Regions from separate parts of the Streptomyces sp. NPDC002564 genome, predicted to be linked through region 2. Evidence: riboswitches for the same ligand, from Rfam matches in the RefSeq annotation. Region 2 holds a riboswitch; the other holds the start of a gene.

Region 1 (4,206 bases), on a different contig from region 2:
GGTGCGGCACCAGCGGGAGGTCGGCACGGGGTACTTCGACCTCGTGTCCACGGCCGTCAACCCGGCCTCCTCCACGACGGCGCTGGCGGGCTCCACGGAGGCCGAGCAGTTCCACTAGGCCGCGCCGCCCGGTCCGGCGGTCGCCCCCTCGAGTCGTTCCCCTCCCGTCACCGCTTTCAGGAGATCCGATGTCCAGCAGCGCTCTGGCGCACCGCGTCGACGTCCTCGGCCCCTCGGGGCACCGTCACGACGAGATCCTCACGCCCGCCGCACTGGACTTCGTCGGCCGGCTGGCCGGCGCCTTCGGGGAGCGGCGCAAGGAACTGCTCAAGGAGCGGCGCCGCCAGGCCCTGCGGCTCGCGGCGGGCGCCCCCCTCGACTTCCCGATGGTCACCTCCGCCGTGCGGGAGGACCCGGGCTGGCGCGTGGCGCCGCCCGCGCCCGGGCTCACCGACCGGCGGGTGGAGATCGCCGGTCCGCCCGACCGCCGGACGACCATCGACGCGCTCAACTCCGGGGCGCGGGTGTGGGTGGCGGACTTCGCGGACGCCACCGCTCCCACCTGGGACAACATCGTCGGCGGGCAGCTGAACCTGCTGGACGCCGTCGAGCGCCGCATCGACTTCACCACGCCGGAGGGCACGCCGTACCGGCTCGCCGAGCCGGACCGGCTCCCCACCCTCATGGTCCGCCCGCGCGGCTGGCACCTGACCGAGGACCACCTGGAGGCCGACGGAGAGCCCGTACCCGCCGCCCTGGTCGACTTCGGCCTGTACTTCTTCCACTGCGCCCGGCGACAGATCGACGCCGGCCGCGGACCGTACTTCTCCCTGCCGAAGCTGGAGAACCGGTACGAGGCACGGCTGTGGAACGACGTCTTCGTCGCCGCGCAGGACCTCCTCGGGATCCCGCGCGGCACGGTCCGCGCCACCGTCCTCATCGAGACGATCACCGCCGCCGTGCAGATGGAGGAGATCCTCCACGAGCTCCGCGAGCACGGCGCCGGACTCGGCGCGGGCCGCTGCGACTACCTGTTCAGCCTGATCAAGACCTTCGGACACCGCACCGACTTCCTGCTGCCCGAGCGCGCCAGGCTGACGACGACCGCGCCCTTCCTGCACGCCGTTACCGAACTCCTCGTGCGCACCTGCCACAAACGCGGCGCGCACGCCATCGGCGGGACGGCCGCCCAGGTGCCGTCCGGCGAACCGGACGCCGACCGGGCCGCGTTCGCCGCGGTCCGGCTGGACAAGGAGCGGGAGGCCGAGGACGGCTTCGACGGCTCCCGGGTCGCCCACCCCGGACTCGTACCGCTGTGCCGGGAGGTGTTCGACGCGGTCCTCGACGGGCGGCCGCACCAGCTCGACCGGACCCGGGACGACGTGGCGGTGACGGCCGCCGACCTGTTGTCGACGCGTCGTGTCGGCGGACCGCCCACCCCCGAGGGCGTGCGGTCGAACATCGCGGTCGCGCTCGGGTACTTCGCCGCGTGGCTGCACGGTCAGGGCGCCGTCGCCCTCGACGGGCTGATGGCGGACGCGGCGACCGCCGAGATCGCCCGGGTGCAGATCTGGCAGTGGCTGCGCCACCGGGTCGTGGACCGGGAGACGGTCCTGCGGCTGCTCGACGACGAGCTCGCCGCGCTCGGCGCCGCCTACCCGTGGGCGGACCTCGACGCGGCGCGGGGCATCTTCGAACGGTGCACGCTGGCGGTGGAGTTGCCGCAGTTCTTCACTCCGGACGCCGGTGCGCGCCACCTCGTCAGGAGCCACCGGGGGACCCAGGACGGCCCGGGCTGAGGGGCCCGGGCCCGGCCGCCGACCGAGGGGCCGGCGGCCGGTCGCGAGGGGCGGGCGGGAAGGCCGGAGTGTGCCGCCTTCCCGCCCGTCGCGCCCCGCCCTTCCCGCCCGTCGCACCCGCGAAGCACGCGGCGCACGTGTTCCAGCTCACCCTCCCAATGCCGGAGCGGACCGGGACCACCGGCGGGCAGGCCCTTAAGGTGATCAGTGCAGCTGGTTCGCCCCGCCCGCCAGACGGGAGCGTCGTAAGAGGGAACCCGGTGAGATTCCGGGACTGCCCCGCAGCGGTGAGCGGGAACGACCGCCGTCACACGCACTGGGACCGGAGTCCGGTCCTGGGAAGCGACGGCCACTAGGTGTCCTCCCCCGGAGGACGTGCCCGCGAGTCCGAAGACCTGCCCGCTGTCCGCGCCCGCACCAGTCGTGCGCGGATATCCCGGTGACCTCGAGGGCGGGTCGGCGCACACATCGGACGGAGCGACCACGCCGACGGCGTGCTCCCGTCCGGTCCGTCGCCCTTCGCGCTCTCGTCCCGTCCCCGGGATCTCAGGGATTCATCTCGCGAAGGAGATCTCCGTGACCAGCAAGTCCGCAGCCGCGGCAGCACGGGCCACCGTGTACGGCTACCCCCGTCAGGGCCAGAACCGCGAACTGAAGAAGGCGATCGAGGGTTACTGGAAGGGCCGCGTGGACGCCGACGCCCTCCGCTCGGCCGCCGCCGAACTCCGCCGCTCGAACTGGCGCGAGCTCGCCGACGCGGGCATCGGCGAAGTCCCCACCGGCGACTTCTCGTACTACGACCATGTCCTGGACACCTCCGTGATGGTCGGCGCCGTCCCCGCGCGCCACCGCGCCGCGGTCGACGCCGACGCCCTGGACGGCTACTTCGCGATGGCGCGCGGCACCCAGGACGTGGCGCCGCTGGAGATGACGAAGTGGTTCGACACCAACTACCACTATCTGGTGCCCGAGTTGGGTCCCGACACGGTCTTCCGGGCCGACTCCACCAAGCAGGTCGCCGAGTTCACCGAGGCCCAGGAGCTGGGGCTGACGGCCCGGCCCGTCCTCGTCGGCCCGGTCACCTACCTGCTGCTGGCCAAGCCCGCGCCCGGCGTCGCCGCCGACTTCGACCCGCTCACCCTCCTCGACCGGCTGCTCCCGGTGTACGCGGAGGTGCTAGCCGATCTGCGCGCGGCGGGCGCCGAGTGGATCCAGCTGGACGAGCCCGCCCTGGTCCAGGACCGCACGCCGGCCGAGCTGAACGCCGCCGAGCGCGCCTACCGTGACCTCGGGGCGCTCACCGACCGGCCCAGGATCCTGGTCGCCTCCTACTTCGACCGGCTCGGCGACGCCCTGCCGGTGCTCGCCAAGGCTCCCGTCGAGGGTCTCGCCCTCGACTTCACGGAGGCGGCCGCCGCCAACCTGGACGCGCTCGCCGCCGTCGGCGGACTGCCCGGCAAGCGGCTGGTCGCCGGTGTCGTCAACGGCCGCAACATCTGGGTCAACGACCTGGAGAAGTCGCTCAGCACGCTCGGCACGCTGCTCGGTCTCGCCGACCGGGTCGACGTGGCGGCCTCCTGCTCCCTCCTGCACGTCCCCGTCGACGCGGCCCTGGAGCGGGACATCGAGCCGCAGATCCTGCGCTGGCTGGCCTTCGCCCGCCAGAAGACCGCGGAGATCGTCACCCTGGCCCGGGGGCTTGCCGGGGGCACCGACACGATCTCCACCCAGCTCGCCGCGAACCGCGCCGACCTGGCGTCCCGGTCCGGCTCCCCCATCACCCGCGACCCGGCCGTCCGCGCCCGCACCGGGGCGGTCACCGAGACGGACGCGCGGCGCTCCCAGACGTACGCCGAGCGGGCCGCCGCCCAGCGCGGCAGCCTCGGCCTTCCGCTGCTGCCGACCACGACCATCGGGTCGTTCCCGCAGACCACCGAACTGCGCACCGCCCGCGCCGACCTGCGCGCCGGGCGGCTCGACGGCGCGGGGTACGAGGAGCGCATCAAGGCCGAGATCCAGGAGGTGATCTCGTTCCAGGAGAAGACGGGCATCGACGTGCTGGTGCACGGCGAGCCCGAGCGCAACGACATGGTGCAGTACTTCGCCGAGCAGCTCACCGGCTACCTGGCGACGCAGCACGGCTGGGTCCAGTCGTACGGCACCCGCTATGTGCGGCCGCCGATCCTCGCCGGGGACATCTCGCGCCCCGAGCCGATGACGGTGCGCTGGACGACATACGCCCAGTCGCTCACCGGGCGGCCCGTCAAGGGCATGCTCACCGGGCCGGTCACCATGCTCGCCTGGTCGTTCGTCCGTGACGACCAGCCGCTCGGCGACACCGCCCGTCAGGTCGCGCTCGCCCTGCGGGACGAGGTCGGCGACCTGGAGGCGGCGGGCACCTCGGTAA
Region 2 (4,206 bases):
CCGGCCAGCGCCGTGACGGGGAGCAGCCGGGCGTGGCCCGGGCCGACGACGGCGCGGGCCGCGTGCGGGAGCACCAGGCCGACGAAGCCGATGGCGCCCGCGGAGCTGACCAGGGCCGCGGTCAGCAGCGCCGTCGTGCACAGGAGCACGAGCCGGGTGCGGGCGACCCGCACGCCCAGCGTGGCCGCCGCCTCGGGGCCGAACGCGAAGGCGTCGAGCGTACGGGCGTGGGTGAGGCAGACGGCCAGCGCCACGGCGAGCACCGCGGCGCACAGCGACACGTCCGTCCAGCCGATCCCGCTGAGCGAGCCGAGCAGCCAGAACAGCACGCCGCGGGTGGTCTCCGCGTCGCCCGCGGTGAGGACCACGAACGAGGTGAGCGCGGAGAACAGTTGCATGGCGGCGACGCCGGAGAGCACCACCCGGTCGGTGGTGTCGCCGAGGACGTGGCTCAGGAACAGCACCAGTCCGAAGGAGCAGAGCGCGCCCGCGAAGGCGCCCGCGGACACGGACACCGCTCCCCCGCCGACGCCGAGGACGACGACCGCGACGGCCCCGGTGGACGCCCCGGACGAGACGCCGAGGACGAAGGGGTCGGCGAGGGGGTTGCGGAGCAGGGACTGCATGACCGCGCCGCACACGGCGAGGCCCGCGCCGCAGACCGCGGCGAGCAGCGTGCGGGGCATCCGCAGGTTCCAGACGATGCCGTCCCTGATCGGGGTGAGCGGGGTCTCGCCCCAGCCGAGGTGGGCGGCGACGGTCGCCCAGACGTCGGGCACGGAGAGGTCCGCGGGGCCGATGGTGACGGCCGCGGACACCGAGAGGAGGAGGGCGGCGAGGCCGCCCGCCCACAGCAGGCCGAGCCGGAGCCCGTGCCGTGGCCCGGGCCGCGGTTCGTGCTCCGCCGCCGGATCCGGCCCGGTGCCGGCGGTGCCGGGGGCGGTGTCGCGGGAGGCGGCGGAGGTCCCCGTCGCCGTGCCGCCCGGGCCCGCGCTGTCGGCTCCGGCGCCGTCTCGGCTCACGTGACGAGCCCGAACTTCCGCAGTCCGGCCGCCACTTGCTCGATGCCGTCGACCGTGCGGATCGAGGGGTTCATGGCCTGGCCGCTGAGCAGGACGTACCGCTTCTTCTTCACGGCGGTCAGGTTCTTCGTCGCCGGGTTGCTCTCCAGGAACTTGATCTTCGCCCGGGCGCTCTCGGCGGACTGCGACTTGCGGGTGAGGTCGCCGAGGACGAGGACGTCGGGGTCGCGGTCGGCGACGGTCTCCCAGTTGATCTGGGGCCACTCCTCGCGGGTGTCGTCGAAGACGTTCTTCGCGCCGAGTTCACGGGTGATGATGCCGGGGGCGCCGCAGCAGCCCGCCATGTACGGGGCGTCGGAGTTGGCGAACCAGTACAGGAGCGACGCGTCGGAGGCGTCGATGTCGTCGGTGGCCCTGGCGACGCGGCGCTTCATGCCGTCGATCAGCCGCTCGCCGCGCTGTTCGACGTCGAAGACCTTCGCCAGGTCGCGCACCTCGCCGTAGACGGTGTCCATGGTGAGGGTCTTGACGCGCTTGCCGTCGCCGCCGCCGTCGTTGTCCTTGCCCGCGCAGTCGGAGGGCGAGACGTAGACGGGGACGCCGAGCTCGGTGAACTTGGCGCGGTCGGCGACGCCGCCCTTGCCGACCGTGTAGAGGAAGGAGGCGCTGACGAAGTCCGGCTCCTTGGCCAGGACCTTCTCCAGCGACGGGTAGCGGTCGGCGAGGCGCTCGACCTTCGCGTTGTCCTTCGCGAGGTTCTTCAGGACCGGGTCGGTCCAGGTGCCGGTGCCGGCCATCCGGTCGGCGAGGCCGAGCGAGAGCAGGATCTCCGAGGAGCCCTGGTCGAGCGAGACGGCACGCTGCGGCGGGGCCTTGACCTCGGCCTTCTTGCCGCAGGAGGCGACCGTGACCGGATAGCCCGCGGCGCTCCTGCCCGCGCTCTCGGGTGCGGAGCCGTCGCCGCACGCGGTGAGCGTGAGCATTCCGGCGCAGAGCAGGGCGGATATACGGGCTGTCGAGGACACGGGATCCCTTGGATGTCACGGCTCATACGCGGAGCCTGGCCTGCGTCACGTCCTCCGCCGCCCGGTGTGCGGACGGAGGCGCCAGCAGGTCTTCGGACTCGGGGATCGACCGGACGGGGCGCCTTCCCGGGAATCCGTGGACTCCCAGTGGCCGTGGCCCCGCCCGTCCTCCCTCACCGCTGCGCGTCAGTTCCGGATTCGCACCGGATTCCCTGGCCCAGGTGTGGGTTTGACTGGCTTGCGCAAGTTATCACGCGCGCCCGGCCGGGATCGTGCCGCGCGCCCCGCCGGGGCCCGGCCGCCCTCAGCCGGTCGGCGCGGGCCGCGGCTCGCCCGGGTAGGTGCCGAACGACCAGCGGTTTCCCTCCGGGTCCAGGATGCCGAACTCCCGGCTTCCGTAGGGCTTGTCCGCGAGCTCGCCGGTGATCCGCACGCCCGCCGCGGTGAGCCGGGCGTGGAGGGCGTCGACCCGCGCGGTGACGACGTAGGCGCCGGAGGTGCCCGGCGTCCCGCAGATCCCGGCGGCCGCCGCCGGGTCGTACGACCCCAGCATGACGCCGCCGCCCTCGGGCCAGTCGAGCTGGGCGTGGGCGACGCGGTCGCCGTCCGTGTGGACGACGGTGCGCAGGAAGCCGACGGTGCCGACGAGGAAGTCGATCAGCGCGGGGGCGTCCCGCGCCTGGAGGGTGGGCCAGACGGTGGGCGCGGGGGCGCCGGGCCGCGGGGCGTCCCGGGTGCCCTCGTCGGCGGCGGGCGGTCGCGGGGTGCGCGGTGCGTGGCTCTCAGGGGTGCGTGCGGTGGTGTTCATGCCCCCACTCTTCGCCCCCGCTCCCCTCCCTGGCTTGGATATTCCGGCACTCCTCGGCCAGCCAGCCGGTGGGGCTGGCCCCGGTGTACCGGCGGAAGTCGCGGACCAGGTGGGAGTGGTCGCAGTAGCCGGTGTCGGCGGCGACCCGGGCGAGGTCGGGGCGGGCGCCCGCCCCGACGGCGCGGGTCACCGCGGCCCGGGCGTGCTCGAAGCGCATCAGGCGGGCGGCCTGCTTCGGGGTGAGTCCCGTCTCGGCGCGGAACAGCGTGGTCAGCCGGCGCTCGCCGAGCGCGACGTGCCGGGACAGGCCGCCGAGGGTGCCCGCGCCGCGGTGCCGGGCGAGCCACGCCCAGGCCTCGGCGACCTCGGGGCGGACCCGGCCCGCGTCGGCGCCCGCCGCGCGGCGCCGCAGATAGCCGGAGAGCAGGGCGAAGCGGTCCGGCCACCGGTCGAGGGCGCACAGCTGGGCACGGACGTCGTCGGCCCGGCCGCCGAACACGTCGGTGCCGGGGGTCACGAGCGCGCCGGCCAGCGCGGCGGCGGGCAGGCCGAGGAGCGCGCGGGCGGCGAGGGGGTGCACGGCGAGCTGGATGCCGGCCTCGTGCTCGGGCTGGACGACGTAGGCGGGGCTCTGGTGCAGGCCGCCCACGACGATGTCGGTGCGCACCGCGTCCGTGCCGCGCGCCGCCTCGGGCGTCGCGGCGGTGGCGATGGGCCCGTCGAGGGAGAAGATCACCGTCAGCCAGGGCGAGGGCAGGCCCCGGTGCAGGGCGGGCCGCTGCCCCGCGGTGCGGTAGCCGGTCGCGGAGACGACCATGCCGTCGAGCCGGGGCACGGTGCGGACGAACTCACGGGAGCCCATGCGTTCAGTATGCGCGGCGGGGTGCGGGGCCAGTAGGCGCGGCGGGGTGCGGGGCGCGTCTGGGCGTGCGGTGCGGCTACCCGGGTTCCGCCGCCCCATGCCTGCCCGCCACGGTGACTTCGATCATGGGAATCGGCGGCCCCGCCCCATAGCATTGCGCGCCGCTCCGGACGGGGCAGCGGATCGCTCTCAGGGAACGGCAGGGACGTAGAGACATGGCAGTACGGGCAAAGGGCAAGCTGGCCGTCATCGGCACCACGGGCGCGCTGGCCGCCGCCGTCCTCGCGGGCAGCGCGCTGTGGCCGACGAGCGAGGCCACGGCCGCCGACACCTCCGCGGCCGCCTCCCGCGCTCTCTCGCACTGGCCGAAGCCCGTCGCGAAGCAGCTCGGCAAGGTCATCGCGGAGAACGACCACAAGGGCGCGTACGCCGTCTTCGACGCGGACAACACCACGTACCGCAACGACCTGGAGGAGTCGCTGCTGCCCT

What was found. Region 2 has a riboswitch for cobalamin ahead of ACFYXE_RS12325 (ABC transporter substrate-binding protein). Riboswitches for the same ligand answer to the same signal wherever they lie in the genome.
Region 1: it holds a riboswitch for cobalamin, as region 2 does, so the genes downstream of both, metE (5-methyltetrahydropteroyltriglutamate--homocysteine S-methyltransferase) here and ACFYXE_RS12325 (ABC transporter substrate-binding protein) in region 2, are expected to answer to the same signal.

The regions. Positions count from the first base shown of each region.
Region 1 is NZ_JBIARE010000002.1:815,581-819,786, reverse strand. Features, by position in the region: gene aceA (isocitrate lyase) at 1-118, shown strand, start outside; gene aceB (malate synthase A) at 189-1,799, shown strand; cobalamin riboswitch at 1,997-2,217, shown strand; gene metE (5-methyltetrahydropteroyltriglutamate--homocysteine S-methyltransferase) at 2,376-4,206, shown strand, end outside.
Region 2 is NZ_JBIARE010000003.1:165,379-169,584, forward strand. Features, by position in the region: gene ACFYXE_RS12320 (FecCD family ABC transporter permease) at 1-857, opposite strand, end outside; gene ACFYXE_RS12325 (ABC transporter substrate-binding protein) at 1,019-2,005, opposite strand; cobalamin riboswitch at 2,113-2,300, opposite strand; gene ACFYXE_RS12330 (VOC family protein) at 2,352-2,855, opposite strand; gene ACFYXE_RS12335 (helix-turn-helix domain-containing protein) at 2,830-3,717, opposite strand; gene ACFYXE_RS12340 (haloacid dehalogenase-like hydrolase) at 3,933-4,206, shown strand, end outside.